DNA from 2 places in the Streptomyces speibonae genome. Region 2 is predicted to be linked to the other one. Evidence: riboswitches for the same ligand, from Rfam matches in the RefSeq annotation. Region 2 holds a riboswitch; the other holds the start of a gene.

What was found. A riboswitch is a leader RNA that binds a small molecule or an ion and turns the genes downstream of it on or off. The one in region 2 is predicted to bind thiamine pyrophosphate.
Region 1: it holds a riboswitch for thiamine pyrophosphate, as region 2 does, so the genes downstream of both, thiO (glycine oxidase ThiO) here and AC5L3C_RS10105 (thiamine ABC transporter substrate-binding protein) in region 2, are expected to answer to the same signal.

The regions. Positions count from the first base shown of each region.
Region 1 covers NZ_OZ480260.1:6,270,830-6,278,004, reverse strand. Annotated here, with positions in the region: gene metF (methylenetetrahydrofolate reductase [NAD(P)H]) at 18-941, opposite strand; gene thiE (thiamine phosphate synthase) at 1,073-1,735, opposite strand; gene AC5L3C_RS28200 (Rv2175c family DNA-binding protein) at 2,888-3,253, opposite strand; gene AC5L3C_RS28195 (NAD(P)/FAD-dependent oxidoreductase) at 3,327-4,568, opposite strand; gene AC5L3C_RS28190 (avidin-fold protein) at 4,578-4,940, opposite strand; TPP riboswitch at 4,991-5,102, shown strand; gene thiO (glycine oxidase ThiO) at 5,100-6,266, shown strand; gene thiS (sulfur carrier protein ThiS) at 6,263-6,463, shown strand; gene AC5L3C_RS28175 (thiazole synthase) at 6,466-7,175, shown strand, end outside.
Region 2 covers NZ_OZ480260.1:2,320,086-2,327,260, forward strand. Annotated here, with positions in the region: gene AC5L3C_RS10085 (LAETG motif-containing sortase-dependent surface protein) at 1-216, shown strand, start outside; gene AC5L3C_RS10090 (maleylpyruvate isomerase family mycothiol-dependent enzyme) at 282-1,079, opposite strand; gene AC5L3C_RS10095 (ABC transporter ATP-binding protein) at 1,104-2,123, opposite strand; gene AC5L3C_RS10100 (ABC transporter permease) at 2,124-3,725, opposite strand; gene AC5L3C_RS10105 (thiamine ABC transporter substrate-binding protein) at 3,773-4,858, opposite strand; TPP riboswitch at 4,940-5,045, opposite strand; gene rlmN (dual-specificity RNA methyltransferase RlmN) at 5,081-6,193, opposite strand; gene AC5L3C_RS10115 (phosphatidate cytidylyltransferase) at 6,357-7,175, opposite strand, start outside.

The DNA of each region.
Region 1 (7,175 bases), 4.0 Mb from region 2:
ATATCCGTGCGACCGGTCTAGGCCCGCGGTGGGTGGTGCAGGCCCAGGTTCTCGTAGATCTCCAGCGTCGCCGTGGAGTTGTTCAGCGTGATGAAGTGCAGTCCCGGCACTCCCTCGGCCAGCAACCGCGCGCAGAACTCCGTGGCGAAGTCGATACCAATGGAGCGTACCGCCGCCGGATCGTCCTTCGCTGTCAGGATCCGCTCTTTGAGGGCGTCGGGGAACGAGGCATTACTGAGCTTTGGCAACCGTTCCAGCATCTTCACGCTGGTCACCGGCATGACTTCGGGGATCACGGGGGTTTCGCAGCCCGCCGCGTGGACTCGGTCACGCAGCCGCAGATAGGACTCGGGCTGGAAGAACATCTGCGTGATCGCGTAGTCGGCGCCGGCCCGGCACTTGTCGACGAAGTGGGCGACGTCGGTGTCCCAGTCCGCCGAGCGCGGGTGCATCTCAGGGAAGGCGGCGACGCCGACGCAGAAGTCGCCCGACTCCTTGATGAGCCGGACGAGTTCGGCGGCATAGGTCAGGCCCTGCGGGTGCGGCACCCACTCGCCCATGGGGTCGCCGGGCGGGTCGCCGCGCACGGCGAGCATGTTGCGGATCCCGGCGTCGGCGTACTGGCCGATGATGTTGCGCAGCTCGGCGATGGAGTGGTTGACGGCCGTGAGGTGGGCGACCGGGGTGAGGGTGGTGTCGGAGGCGATCTGCTCGGTCGCCTTCACCGTGCCGGCGCGGGTGGAACCGCCCGCGCCGTAGGTGACGGAGACGAAGCTGGGGGCGACGGCCTCGACCCTGCGGAGCGCGTTCCAGAGGTTGCGCTCGCCCTTCTCCGTCTTGGGGGCCCAGAACTCGAACGAGTACGTCGTTTTCCCGGCGGCGAGCATGTCGCGCACGGTGCGGGCGCGATCAGTCCTGGTGGATGCGGTTCCGAGGGCCATACCCGCAGGTTAGCCAGGGGGCGGCGGTCCCCCAACCAGAAGGGGGAGATTTGTCTGATTTGTCGACTTGCTGTCCACAGTGTGGACAAACGTGAGACGGCCTGGGTGTCCGCGTCCCGGTCCGCGGGACGTCATCCCGTGACCGGGGCGGCTTCCCGCAGCCGCTCGGCGAACGCGGCGGCCGCCGCGCGCGGGTCGTCCGCCTCGGTGAGGGCACGCACCACCACGACCCGCCGGGCGCCGGCGTCCAGCACCTCGTCGAGGTTGCCGAGGTCGATGCCGCCGATGGCGAACCAGGGGCGGTCGGTGCCGAGGGCGGCGGCGTACCGGACCAGGCCGAGGCCGGGGGCGGGACGGCCGGGCTTGGTGGGGGTGGGCCAGCACGGGCCGGTGCAGAAGTAGTCCACACCGGGCTGGACGGCGGCCGCGGCGGCCTCGGACTCGGTGTGTGTGGAGCGGCCGATCAGGATGTCCGGGCCGAGGAGCGCCCGCGCGGCGGGGACGGGCAGGTCGCCCTGGCCGAGGTGGAGCACATCGGCGCCGGCGGCGTGGGCGACGTCCGCGCGGTCGTTGACCGCGAGCAGCTTGCCGTGCCGGGCGCAGGCGTCGGCGAGGACCGCGAGGTGCTCCAGTTCCTCGCCGGCCTCCATGCCCTTGTCCCGCAGCTGCACGATGTCGACGCCGCCGGCCAGGACGGCGTCGAGGAACTCGGGGAGGTCTCCCTGCCGCTTGCGGGCGTCGGTGCACAGATAGAGCCGGGCGTCGGCGAGCCGGTCTCGGACGGTGGCGGTCATACGGATGTCCCCCCGGGGAAGTTCGGTACTGCGCGGCCGACCGGGCAGACCCGGTGCGTCATCGGGCACCCCTGCGGACCGGGCCGGGAGCCCCCACCGCGACAAACCCTATGCCGCCCCGCCCACCCCCGGCACACCCACCCGGCCGACATCACGTCCGGACGGACGCAGCACCCCCGGCTCCGGCGGGCACCGCACGCTCCGAACGCCCGGACCCACACCCGTCCGGTGGACACCGACCGCGCGACGCCGTACGTCGCGTCGGAGCAGCCCGGGGACGAAGCACACCGCACGCGCGGCCGCCGCGCGTTACGCCCGCGCTGATGCACGCGCCCTCCGCCGACCTCACGCCCCGACTCCACACATCGCATCCGGGCGGACGCACACAACCGTCCGGGGACACGTAACGCCACACACGGACGCAGCGCACTCCGCACTCCGCCCACCTGGGCACCCGCGTCCGTCGGACGGTGGCGTGGACCTCCGGTACCAGGAAGTGGCGGACCCCACGGGCCCGGAACGGCGGCCCCATGGGCCGCCGGCAGCGGGCCCCACAGGCCGGGTGGGCGGCTGCCCCCACGAGCCGGGCCGGTGGCCCCCACGGGCCAGGCCATGGTGCACCTCCGGGCCCGGCAGTGGCGGGCGCGACGGGTTCGAAGCGGCGGACCCCACGGGCTCGGAGCGGCGGCGCCTTCGGCCGAACGACGGCGCGCACCTCCGGGCCGGACAGCGGCGAGCCCTGGCCAGTCCAGGGGAAAAACCCCACGAGCCGGGTGGCGGCGGACCCCACGGGCCCGGAACAGCGGCGCCTTCGGCCGAACGACGGCGCGCACCTCCGGGCCGGACAGCGGCGAGCCCAGGCCAGTCCAGGGGAAAAACCCCACGAGCCGGGTGGCGGCGGACTCTACGGGCTCGGAGCGGCGGCGCCTTCGGCCGAACGACGGCGCGCACCTCCGGGCCGGACAGCGGCGAGCCCCACGGGCCGGGTGGGCGGCTGCCCACACGAGCCCGGGCCAGGCAGTGGCGGGCCCCCTGGCGCGGAGCGGCGGGGCCCGTGGGCCGGGTGGCGGCGGATTCCACGGGCCGGGGGGGTAACAGGGCCCGCGGTCCCGGGGCGGGTGCCCCGGGGCCGTCAGGCGGTCGGTGGGGGGCTCAGACCGCGAGGGCCTGGGCGCGGCGCTTCACCTCCGTGCCGCGGTTCTCGCTGAGCGCCTGGGCGGGCGTGCCCGGCAGGGACGGGTCGGGGGTGAAGAGCCACTCCAGCATTTCCTCGACCGTGAATCCGTCGTCCCGCAGCAGCGTCAAGGTACCCGTCAGGCCCTTGACCACCTTGTCCCCGTCGATGAAGGCGGCGGGAACGTGCAGCGCGCGGTTCTCACCCCGGCGTACGGCGATGAGCTGGCCCTCCTTGACCAGCTGCCGGACACGCGTCACCTCGACGCCGAGCCGTTCGGCGATGTCGGGGAGGGTGAGCCAGGCGGGGACGAGAGCATCGATCTTTGCGTCAATCTCGGTCACGGGAACAAGCCTGCCACCTGCCACTGACAGTCGGAAGTCAGCCCCCGCCGCCTGGGCGGACGCGCCGGACGATTCACGCCGTCGCCGACTTCAGGGGCCGTCCGGGGTCGGCGATCAGCTCCGGGTCCATGGCCGTCCCCGCCTCGATGAGCCGGCGCCCCTGTGCCAGGTCCCGGGGCCGCCCGACCGCGAGCAGCGCGACCAGCCGGGAACCGCGCAGCCAGCACACGCTCCACGCCGGCTCGGCCGGGTCACCGCGCCGGACGGTCCGGTCGGCGTCCGCGTGGTGTCCCGCGTACTGGACGAAGCGTCCGAACTGCTCGGACCAGAAGTACGGCACCGGGTCGTACACCGCCGGCGCCCGGCCCGCGGCCTGGCCGAGGATGTTCGCCGCAACCGTGCGCGGCCCCTGGAGGGCGTTGTCCCAGTGGTGGACCAGCAGCCGCTCGCCGTAGCGGGCGGACGGGAAGGACGCGCAGTCGCCGACGGCGTACACGTCGGGCACGGAGGTCATCAGACCGCTGTCGGCCACCACCTCGCCCCGCTCGCCGAGCGCGACCCCCGAGCCCGCCAGCCAGGCGGTGGCGGGCCGGGCCCCGATGCCGACGACCACGGCACCCGCGGGCAGCCGCGTCCCGTCGTCCAGGACGACCTCACCGGGCTCGACACGCGCCACGCGCGCGCGGGTGCGCAGGGTGACCCCCGCCTCGGCGTACCAGGCGGCCATGGGGTCGGCCACCTCCGCGGGCAGCACCCCGGCCAGCGGCCGTTCCTCGGCCTCCACGACGGTGACCGCGCAGCCCGCCTCGCGGGCCGCCGTGGCGAACTCGGCGCCGATCCAGCCCGCGCCGACCACCACGATGTCGTGCTGCCGCGCGAGGACCGGCCGCAGCCGCTCGGCGTCGTCCAGGGTGCGCAGCAGATGCACCCCGGGGACGCCCTCCGAGCCCGGCAGCCGCACCGGTTCCGCGCCGGTGGCGATCACCAGGACGTCGTAGGGGACGACTCCGGCCTCCGTGTCCAGCTCGTGGTCGCCGGGACGCAGGCCCAGCACCTCGCAGCCGAGCCGCAGTTCGACGCCGAGCTCTTCGAAGTCCACGTCGAAGGCCGAGCTCTCGGCCGTGCCGAGCAGGACCGCCTTGGACAACGGCGGCCGGTCGTAGGGCTGGTGGGGCTCCGCGCCGATCAGGGTCACGGTGCCGGTGAAGCCCTGCTCCCGCAGGGCGGCCGCGGTCTGTACACCGGCCATGCCCGCGCCCGCCACGACGACACGCCGCGGCTGGGAACGTCCCGGTTCCTGCGTCTGCTCGCTCACCCGGTCACCTTAGACATCCGGCCCGGCTTCGACGGGTTCGGATTCCTCCACCACGCTCGTCCCGCTGCCCGGCTGCGACTCCCACTGCCAGCTCTCCTCCAGCCGCACCCGCCCGTCCGGCAGCTCGACGACCGTCGACACACAGTGCCCGCAGGACGTGGTGCCGTCCCGCTTGAGCTGGACGTAACGGAAGTCCAGCCGGTCCCCCGCGCGGGTGCCGACCAGGTGCCCGCGCACGACGTCACCGCCCGCGTAGTCGGCCCAGATCTCGCCGTCCCGCTCGTGGTAGACGAACCGGGTGCGGGTGCCGACCTGGCCCGGAGCCTGGTCGGCCACGGGGGCGAGGACGAGTCCGTCGAGCGAGCGTGCCACGCGGAGGCTCCCTTACAAGCGCGTTGACCCGAGGGCTAGGGTGGCCAACGTAAAGCACTCGCGGGAGCCCGGACGCACCGGGCTGAGAGGGAGGCTGGCGGCCTCCGACCGTACGAACCTGATCCGGGTCATGCCGGCGAAGGGAGGGGCTGGACGCCCATGTCGCCCACGCGTACCTCAGACGTCCTCGTCGTCGGGGGCGGAATCATCGGACTGGTCACCGCCTGGCGGGCCGCGCAGCGCGGTCTCGCCACGACCGTGGTGGACCCCGAGCCGGGCGGCGGCGCCGCCCAGGTGGCCGCCGGGATGCTGGCCGCCGTCACCGAACTGCACTACGGCGAGGAGACCCTGCTCGGCCTGAACCTCGCCTCCGCGCGGCGCTATCCCGCCTTCGCGGCCGAGCTGACCGAACTCACCGGCCACGACCTCGGCTACCGCAGATCCGGCACCCTCGCCGTGGCGCTGGACGCCGACGACCGCGCCCACCTGCGGGAGCTGCACGCCTTGCAGCAGCGCTCGGGCCTGGACGCGCAGTGGCTGTCCGGACGCGAGTGCCGGCGCCTGGAGCCGATGCTGGCGCCGGGGGTGCGCGGCGGGCTGCGGGTGGACGGCGACCACCAGATCGATCCGCGCCGGCTGGCGGCCGCCCTCGTCACCGCGTGTGAGCGCTCCGGCGTGACCGTGCGCCGCGCGTGGGCCGAGCGGCTCGTCGTCACGGGCGGCCGCGCGACGGGGGTCGTCACCGCCGACGGTGCCGAGCTGGGCGCCGGCCAGGTGGTACTCGCCGCCGGCAGCCTCAGCGGACGGCTCGCGGGCGTCCCGCCGGACGTGCTGCCGCCCGTGCGCCCCGTGAAGGGGCAGGTGCTGCGGCTGACCATGCCCGGGCACCACGGGCCCTTCCTGAGCCGGACCGTGCGCGCCGTGGTGCGCGGCAGCCATGTCTACCTCGTGCCGCGCGAGAACGGCGAGCTGGTGATCGGCGCGACCAGCGAGGAGCTGGGCTGGGACACCACGGTGACCGCGGGCGGCGTGTACGCGCTGCTGCGCGACGCCCATGAACTGGTTCCCGGGATCACCGAACTGCCGCTCGCCGAGACCCGCGCCGGACTGCGCCCCGGCTCCCCCGACAACGCGCCGCTGCTCGGCCCGACGGAGCTCGACGGGCTCCTGCTGGCCACGGGCCACTACCGCAACGGCGTCCTGCTGACGCCGGTCACCGGCGACGCCCTGGCGGACGTCCTGACCACCGGTGAACTGCCGCGGGAGGCGCGTCCCTTCACCCCCCGGCGCTTCGGCGCCGCCGTCCTCACGGAGCAGCCCGCATGAACATCTCCGTCAACGGGGAGCGCAGGGAGGTCGCTCCCGGCACGGCCCTCGACACCGTCGTCACCACGCTCACCGCGGCCCCGTCGGGTGTGGCCGCCGCCCTCAACGAAACCGTCGTCCCGCGCGCGCAGTGGCCCACCACCCCCCTCGCGGAGGGGGACCGGGTGGAGGTCCTCACCGCCGTCCAAGGAGGCTGACCATGGCCGACGATCCGTTCGTCCTCGGCGGTACGTCCTTCACGTCCCGCCTGATCATGGGCACCGGGGGCGCACCGAGCCTCGACGTGCTGGAGCGGGCCCTCGTGGCGTCCGGTACGGAACTGACGACCGTCGCGATGCGGCGGGTGGACCCCTCGGTGCACGGGTCCGTGCTGTCGGTGCTGGAGAAGCTCGGCATCCGCGTGCTGCCCAACACCGCGGGGTGCTTCACCGCCGGGGAGGCCGTGCTGACGGCCCGCCTCGCGCGGGAGGCGCTCGGCACGGACCTGGTCAAGCTGGAGGTGATCGCGGACGAGCGGACCCTGCTGCCGGACCCGGTGGAGCTGCTGGACGCGGCGGAGACGCTGGTCGACGACGGGTTCACGGTACTGCCGTACACCAACGACGATCCCGTGCTGGCGCGGAAGCTCGAGGACGTGGGATGCGCGGCGGTGATGCCGCTGGGGTCGCCGATCGGGTCCGGGCTGGGCATCCGCAACCCGCACAACTTCGAGCTGATCGTGGAGCGGGCGGGGGTGCCGGTGATCCTCGACGCGGGCGCGGGCACGGCGTCCGACGCGGCGCTGGCGATGGAGCTGGGGTGTGCGGGGGTGATGCTGGCGTCCGCGGTGACGCGGGCGCAGGAGCCGGTGCTGATGGCCACGGCGATGCGGGGGGCGGTGGAGGCGGGGCGGCTGGCGCGGGTGGCGGG
Region 2 (7,175 bases):
GCTTCCGAGTCGGAGCCGGCGGCGGAGACCGGGAGCACCCCGCCGGCGGACACGTCGGGCAACGCGCCTTCCCCGGCCGGTGAGTCCAACCTCGCCGAGACCGGCGCCAACTCCAACACCGGCCTGATCGCCGGTGTCGCGGGCGCGCTGGTCGCGATCGGCGGTGGCGCGGTCTTCTTCGGCATGCGCCGTCGCGGGGCGAACAGCGAGCACTGATCCCGCACGGACACAGGAGCGGCCCGTCCCCCTCGGGGGGCGGGCCGTTGCGTCGTGCCGGACGCTCAGCCGAACGTCGCCCGCTCCAGCCAGAACTCCAGCAGCTCCCGGTCGCCGAGCACCTCCACCTCGGGGGCGTCCAGCGGCACCCGGCGGCAGAACGCCAGCAGCACCGCGGTGAGCGGCCCGCGCAGGGCGACCGTGGCCTTCTCATGGTCCCGGCGCCAGGAGACACCCTCCTCGGTGAGCTCGATCAGCCACTCCGCGTGGGTGTCCGCGCCGGTGTCCGTGGCGTGCAGATGGAGGGTGCGCCGGGGCCCGCGCAGCTCGTGCACCGAGTCCTCCGGATCCGTGCGCTGCGCCCACACGACGATCTCCAGCCATTCGTCGATCGCGTCGGCGGCGGCGTCGGGCGCGACCTCGAAGGGCAGTCCCGCGGCGAGGGCCGCGTCCGCGCGGTGGACGATCAGCTCGTGCGTCATACGGCGGGCCCAGAACCCGGCGTGGGGCAGGTCCGCCCAGCTCCACACCTTCGCGTCCGGCCCGGCCGTGCGCAGGTCGCCGACGATCAGCTCGCCGGACCGGGCCAGCCAGGCGTCCAGCGCGCCGCGGTCGCCCCACTCCTCCGGCCCGTCGTACTCGGGCACCCGCTCCTCGGGTATCTCGTCCTCGGCCCCGGTGCGCACCATCAGCGCGGCCCAGCGCAGGGAGCCGCCGACGTGCCGTACGAGCTGCTCCAGGGACCACTCGGGGGTGGTCGGCACCGGTGCGGACAGATCGGCGCCGGACGTCACCACGGTCCGCAGCAGCGCCACCTGACCGGCGATCTCCTGGCAGTAACGGTCGTACGCGAGTTGAGTCATGACGCACACCCTAGGCAGCCGCCGTCACCCCAGCACGGCGATTTCCGCCTCGTCGAACTCCACGCCGACCTCGTCCCCGACCTCCGGCGCGGCCCGCAGCGGGCAGGCCGCCTCCAGCCTGGGCGCGTCCTCGGGCTGGAGGTGCACGGCGACATGGGTGCCCCGGAAGGTGCGCGCCGCCACCGTGCAGCGCAGCCCCTCCTCGACCGGGACCAGACGGACCCCCGCGGGCCGCACCAGCAGCGCCCGCGTGCCCTGCGGGGCGCCGTCCGGCACGGGGACCTTGCCCCAGGGGGTCACGGCGGCCCCGTCCCCGACGGCCGCCTCGACGACGTTCTCGAAGCCGAGGAAGCGCGCCACGAAGGCGTCGGCCGGGCGCTGCCACACCTCGAGCGGCGTGCCGGACTGGGCGATCCGCCCGTCCCGCATCACCACCACCCGGTCGGCAAGCGCGAACGCCTCACCCTGGTCGTGGGTGACGGCGAGCACGGTGGTGCCCAGCCTCCCGAACAGCTCGCGCAGTTCGACGACGAGCCGTTCCCTGAGCGACCGGTCGAGCTGGCCGAGCGGCTCGTCCAGCATCAGCAGCCGGGGGCTGGGGGCCAGGGCGCGGGCCAGCGCGACGCGCTGCTGCTCGCCCCCGGACAGCGCGGCGACGGCCCGCCCGGCCGCCCCGGGCAGCCCCACCAGGTCCAGCAGCTCCGCCACGCGCTCCGCCTGCCGGGCCCGTGACGCGCCGTGCATCCGCAGCCCGAACGCCACGTTGCCGCCCACGTCACGCTGCGGGAAGAGCTGGTGGTCCTGGAACATCAGCCCCACCCCGCGCCGGTGCGGGGGCACGCCCGACTGGTCCTGCCCGTCGAGCAGGATCCGCCCGGCGTCCAGGGGCTGCAGACCCGCGACGGCCCGCAGCAGCGTCGACTTGCCGCTGCCGCTGGGCCCGAGCACACACACGATCTCCCGCTCGGCCACCGCCAGGTCGACCGCGTCCAGCACCGCCCGGCCGCCGAAGCGGACGGTGGCGCCCTGAAGGCTCAGCAGCATCTAGAACTCCCCGGTCCGGTCGGTCCGCAGCCGCTCCAGCACCAGCAGCGCCACCGCGCACACGATCATCAGAATCGTCGACAGGGCCATCGCCTGGCCGTAGTTGAGGTCTCCGGGCCGCCCGAGCAACCGCTCCACGGCCACCGGCAGCGTGGGGTTCTCCGGCCGCGCGATGAACACCGTCGCCCCGAACTCCCCCAGCGACACCGCGAAGGCGAACCCGGCCGCGACGAGCAGCGCCCGCCGCACCATCGGCAGGTCCACCTCGCGCCAGGCCCGCCACGGCGACGCCCCGAGCACCGCCGCCGCCTCCCGCAGCCGCACGTCCACCGCCCGCAGCACCGGCAGCATGGTCCGCACGACGAACGGCACGCCCACGAGCGCCTGGGCGAGGGGGACCAGGATCCAGGAGGCGCGCAGGTCCAGCGGCGGCTCGTCGAGGGCGATCAGGAAGCCGAACCCGACGGTCACCGCCGACACCCCGAGCGGCAGCATCAGCAGGGCGTCGAACCCGCGCACCAGCCGTCCCGCGTCCCGCCGGGTCAGCGCGACGGCCGCGAGACCGCCGATCACCACGGCGATGGCGGTGGCGGCGAGGGCGTACTGGAGCGAGTTGCCGACCGCCTCGACCGGCGGGACCAGGAACACCCCGCCGTCGTCCTCGGTCAGCGCCCGGTAGTAGCCGAGGCCGGCGCCCTCGAAGGAACGCTGCACCAGCACCGCGAGGGGCAGCAGGAGCAGTACGGCGACGGTGGCGACGACTCCGCCCAGCAGCGCCCACTGCCCGGCGCCGCGCGGCCGGCGGGCGGTCACCGAGGCGTCCACCAGCCGCAGCGCGGTCTCCCGGCGCCGGACGGTCCAGGCGTGCAGGGCGAGGATCGAGCCCACGGCGAGGAACTGGATCATCGTCAGCACGGCGGCCGTGGACAGGTCGAAGATCTCGGAGGTCTGCCGGTAGATCTCCACTTCGAGCGTGGAGAAGGTCGGTCCGCCGAGGATCTGCACCACGCCGAAGGAGGTGAAGGTGAACAGGAACACCATCAGCGCGGCGGCCGCCACGGCGGGCGCGAGCGCGGGCAGGGTGACGGTCCGCCAGGCCGCGAACCGGGAGGCGCCGAGCATCCGTGCGGCCTCCTCCTGCCGCGGGTCGAGCTGGGCCCACAGGCCGCCCACGGTGCGCACGACGACGGCGTAGTTGAAGAACACGTGCGCGAGCAGGATCGCCCACACCGTGGTGTCCAGGCGCACCCCCCACACCGCGTCGAGGAGCCCGCCGCGCCCGACCAGCGCCATGAACGCCGAACCGACGACGACCGTGGGCAGCACGAACGGCACCGTGACCACGGCCCGCAGCACCTGCTTGCCGGGGAAGTCGAAGCGGGCGAAGACATAGGCGCCGGGCAGGGCGATCAGCAGGGTGAGGGCGGTGGAGACGACGGCCTGCCAGGTGGTGAACCACAGCACCTGCCGGACGTCGGACTGGGCCAGTACCTCCCCGATCCGCCCGAGCTGCCAGCTCCCGTCCGTCTTCAGTCCGCGCGCGACGATCGCGGCGACGGGATAGGCGAAGAAGACGGCGAAGAACGCGACGGGCACGGCCATCAGACCGAGCCGCGCCGCGTTCCCGCGCCGTCCGGCCGCGGCTCGCGTCACTTCAGTACGAGCGAGGTCCACGACTTGACCCACTGGTCACGGTTCTCGGCGATCTTCGCCGGGTCCATGGTCTGCGGCTCCTTCGCCTGCGGCCCGAACCGCGTGAACTCCTCGGGCACCTCGGCGCCCTCCACCACCGGGTACACGAACATGTTGAGCGGCATGTCCTCCTGGAACCGCTTACCGACCATGAAGTCGAGCAGCGCCTTCGCGCCCTCGGGGTTCTTGGCGTTGGCCAGCAGGCCCGCGTACTCGACCTGGCGGAAGCAGGTGCCCTCGGCCACGCCGGTGGGCGCCGTCTCCGGCCTGGGGTCGGCGTAGATCACCTCGGCGGGCGGCGAGGAGGCGTAGGACACGACGAGCGGACGGTCGGCCTTGGCCTTCCTGCCGCCGGCCGAGCCGGAGAACTCCTCGTTGTAGGCCTGCTCCCAGCCGTCGACCACCTTGACGCCGTTGGCCTTGAGCTTCTTCCAGTACTCCGGCCAGCCCTCGTCGCCGTACTTCGCGGCGGTGCCGAGCAGGAAGCCCAGGCCGGGTGAGGAGGTGGAGGCGTTCTCGACGACGAGGAGGTCCTTGTACTCGGGCTTGATCAGGTCGCCGAAGGTCTTCGGCGGGGTCAGGTCGTTCTCGTTGAACCACGCCTTGTCGTAGTTGACGCAGATGTCGCCGGTGTCGACGGGGGTGACCCGGTGCTTGTCCCCGTCCGCGCGGTAGCCGGGCAGGACCTTGTCCGCGCCCTTGGCCTCGTACGGCTGGAACAGCCCGTTGTCGAGGGCGCGGGAGAGCAGGGTGTTGTCGACGCCGAAGAAGACGTCGCCCTGGGGGTTGTCCTTGGTCAGGACGGCCTTGTTCACGGCCTGCCCGGCGTCGCCGTCCTCGAGGACCTTCAGCTTGTGGCCGGACTCCTTCTCGAAGGCGGCGACGACGTCCTCGGACACGGCCCACGAGTTGTGACTGACGAGGGTCACGGTGCTCGACCCGCCGCCGCCGGCGCTGCCGCCGTCGTCGGACGACCCGCACGCGGACAGCGTGACCAGTCCCAGCCCGACGGCCAGGACGGTGACCTTCTTGGTGATGCCCACTTGATTCCTCCTGGGGGTGACCAGGAAGAGACGCGGCCCTGCCCGGGACCCCTGGGCGGAGTCCCGGGCAGGGCGCAACAGCTCGAGTGATGACCGATCTCCCTACCCAGAATGACCTGGGCCAGGTTCGGAGGGTCTGCGGCCGGTGCCGCACTCTCAGCGCTGTGGCGCTCCCCTGTCGGAATATGAGGTTGTACTTACCTAGGACTTACTCGGGTCACCTTACCGCTCGGTCGCGGCGAGCTGACCGCACGCCCCGTCGATCTCCTGTCCACGGGTGTCCCGGATCGTCACCGGCACACCGTGCGCGGCGATCGCCTCCACGAACGCCTTCTCGTCCTCGGGGCGGGAGGCGGTCCACTTGGAGCCGGGCGTCGGGTTGAGCGGGATGAGATTGACGTGCACGGGGCGGCCCTTGAGCAGCCGTCCCAGCCGGTCACCGCGCCACGCCTGGTCGTTGATGTCCCGGATGAGCGCGTACTCGATGGACAGCCGCCGCCCCGACCTGGCCGCGTACTCGAACCCGGCGTCGAGCACCTCGCGCACCTTCCACCGCGTGTTCACCGGGACGAGGGTGTCGCGCAGCTCGTCGTCGGGGGCGTGCAGCGAGATCGCGAGCCGGCACTTGAAACCCTCGTCGGAGAAGCGGTGGATCGCCGGGACGAGGCCCACGGTGGACACGGTGATCCCTCGCTGCGACAGCCCGAGCCCGTCCGGCTCGGGGTCGGTGAGCCGCCGGATGGCGCCCACCACCCGGTTGTAGTTGGCGAGCGGTTCCCCCATGCCCATGAACACGATGTTGCTCAGCCGCGCCGGCCCGCCGGGCACCTCGCCGTCCCGGAGCGCCCGCATGCCGTCCACGATCTGGTGCACGATCTCGGCCGTCGACAGGTTCCGGTCGAGACCCGCCTGCCCCGTGGCGCAGAACGGGCAGTTCATACCGCACCCGGCCTGCGAGCTGATGCACATGGTCACCCGGTCCGGGTAGCGCATCAGCACGGACTCGACGAGCGTGCCGTCGAACAGCTTCCACAGCGTCTTGCGCGTCGTCCCCTGGTCGGTCGACAGATGCCGTACGACCGTCATCAGCTCCGGCAGCAGCGCCTCCCGCAGCTTGCCGCGCGCGCCGGCCGGGATGTCGGTCCACTGCTCCGGATCGTGCGCGTACCGCGCGAAGTAGTGCTGCGAGAGCTGCTTGGCACGGAACCCCTTCTCACCGGCCGCGACGACCGCCTCCTTGCGCTCGGCGGGCGTGAGATCGGCAAGGTGCCGCGGCGGCCGTTTCGCTCCGCGGGGTGCGGCGAAGGTGAGCTCACCGGGGGCGGGTCGGGCCACGGTCGGGCAACTCCTCTGAAAGACGGGGTCCGGTCGTTCTGCGGGCGCGGACGGCGGCACGGCCGTGCCGCCGGCCCGGGGACCGGATGCCTCCCGCGGGTGGCGGGGACGTACGAAAGGGCCCGCGTTCCCACGCGAGCCCTTCCAGAGTACCTGTTCGCCGTCAACCCGATCCGACGAAGATCACCAGCAGCAACCACACCACCGGCGCCGTCGGCAGCAGGGAGTCCAGGCGGTCCATGATGCCGCCGTGGCCGGGCAGGAGCGTGCCCATGTCCTTGATGCCCAGGTCGCGTTTGATCATGGACTCGCCGAGGTCGCCCAGGGTGGCGCTGACCGCGACCGCGAGGCCCAGCAGCACGCCCTGCCACCAGCGGCCGTCGTCGATCAGGAACTGCATGCACAGGGCGCCCGCGGCCATCGCGAAGGCGATCGCGCCCAGCAGGCCCTCGCGGGTCTTGCCGGGGCTGATCCGCGGGGCGAGCTTGTGGCTGCCGAAGCGCCAGCCGACCGCGTAGGCGCCCGTGTCGCTGACCACGGTCAGCAGGAGGAAGGTGAGGACGCGCCACGAGCCGTCGTCGGCGGTGAGCATCATCGCGACGAAGGTCGCCAGGAACGGGACGTAGAACGCCGCGAAGACGCCCGCCGTGACGTCCCTGAGGTAGCCCTCGGGCGGCGCCGTCATCCGCCAGACGAGCACCGCCAGCGTGGTGAGCGCCATGGCGACCCACGCGCCCTCGGCACCCCGGGCGTACCCGGCGACGACCATGGCCGCGCCGCCGAGCGCGAGCGGGACGAGGGGCGCCTTGATGTCCTTGCGCTCCTCGAGCCGCGTCGTCAGCTCCCACAGGCCGACCACGACGGCGACGACGATCACCCCGACGAAGACGGCCTTGACGACGAACAGCGACGCGACGATCACCGCGCCGAGTCCGACGCCGACGCCTATCGCGGCGCCGAGGTCGCGGCCCGCGCTCTTCTT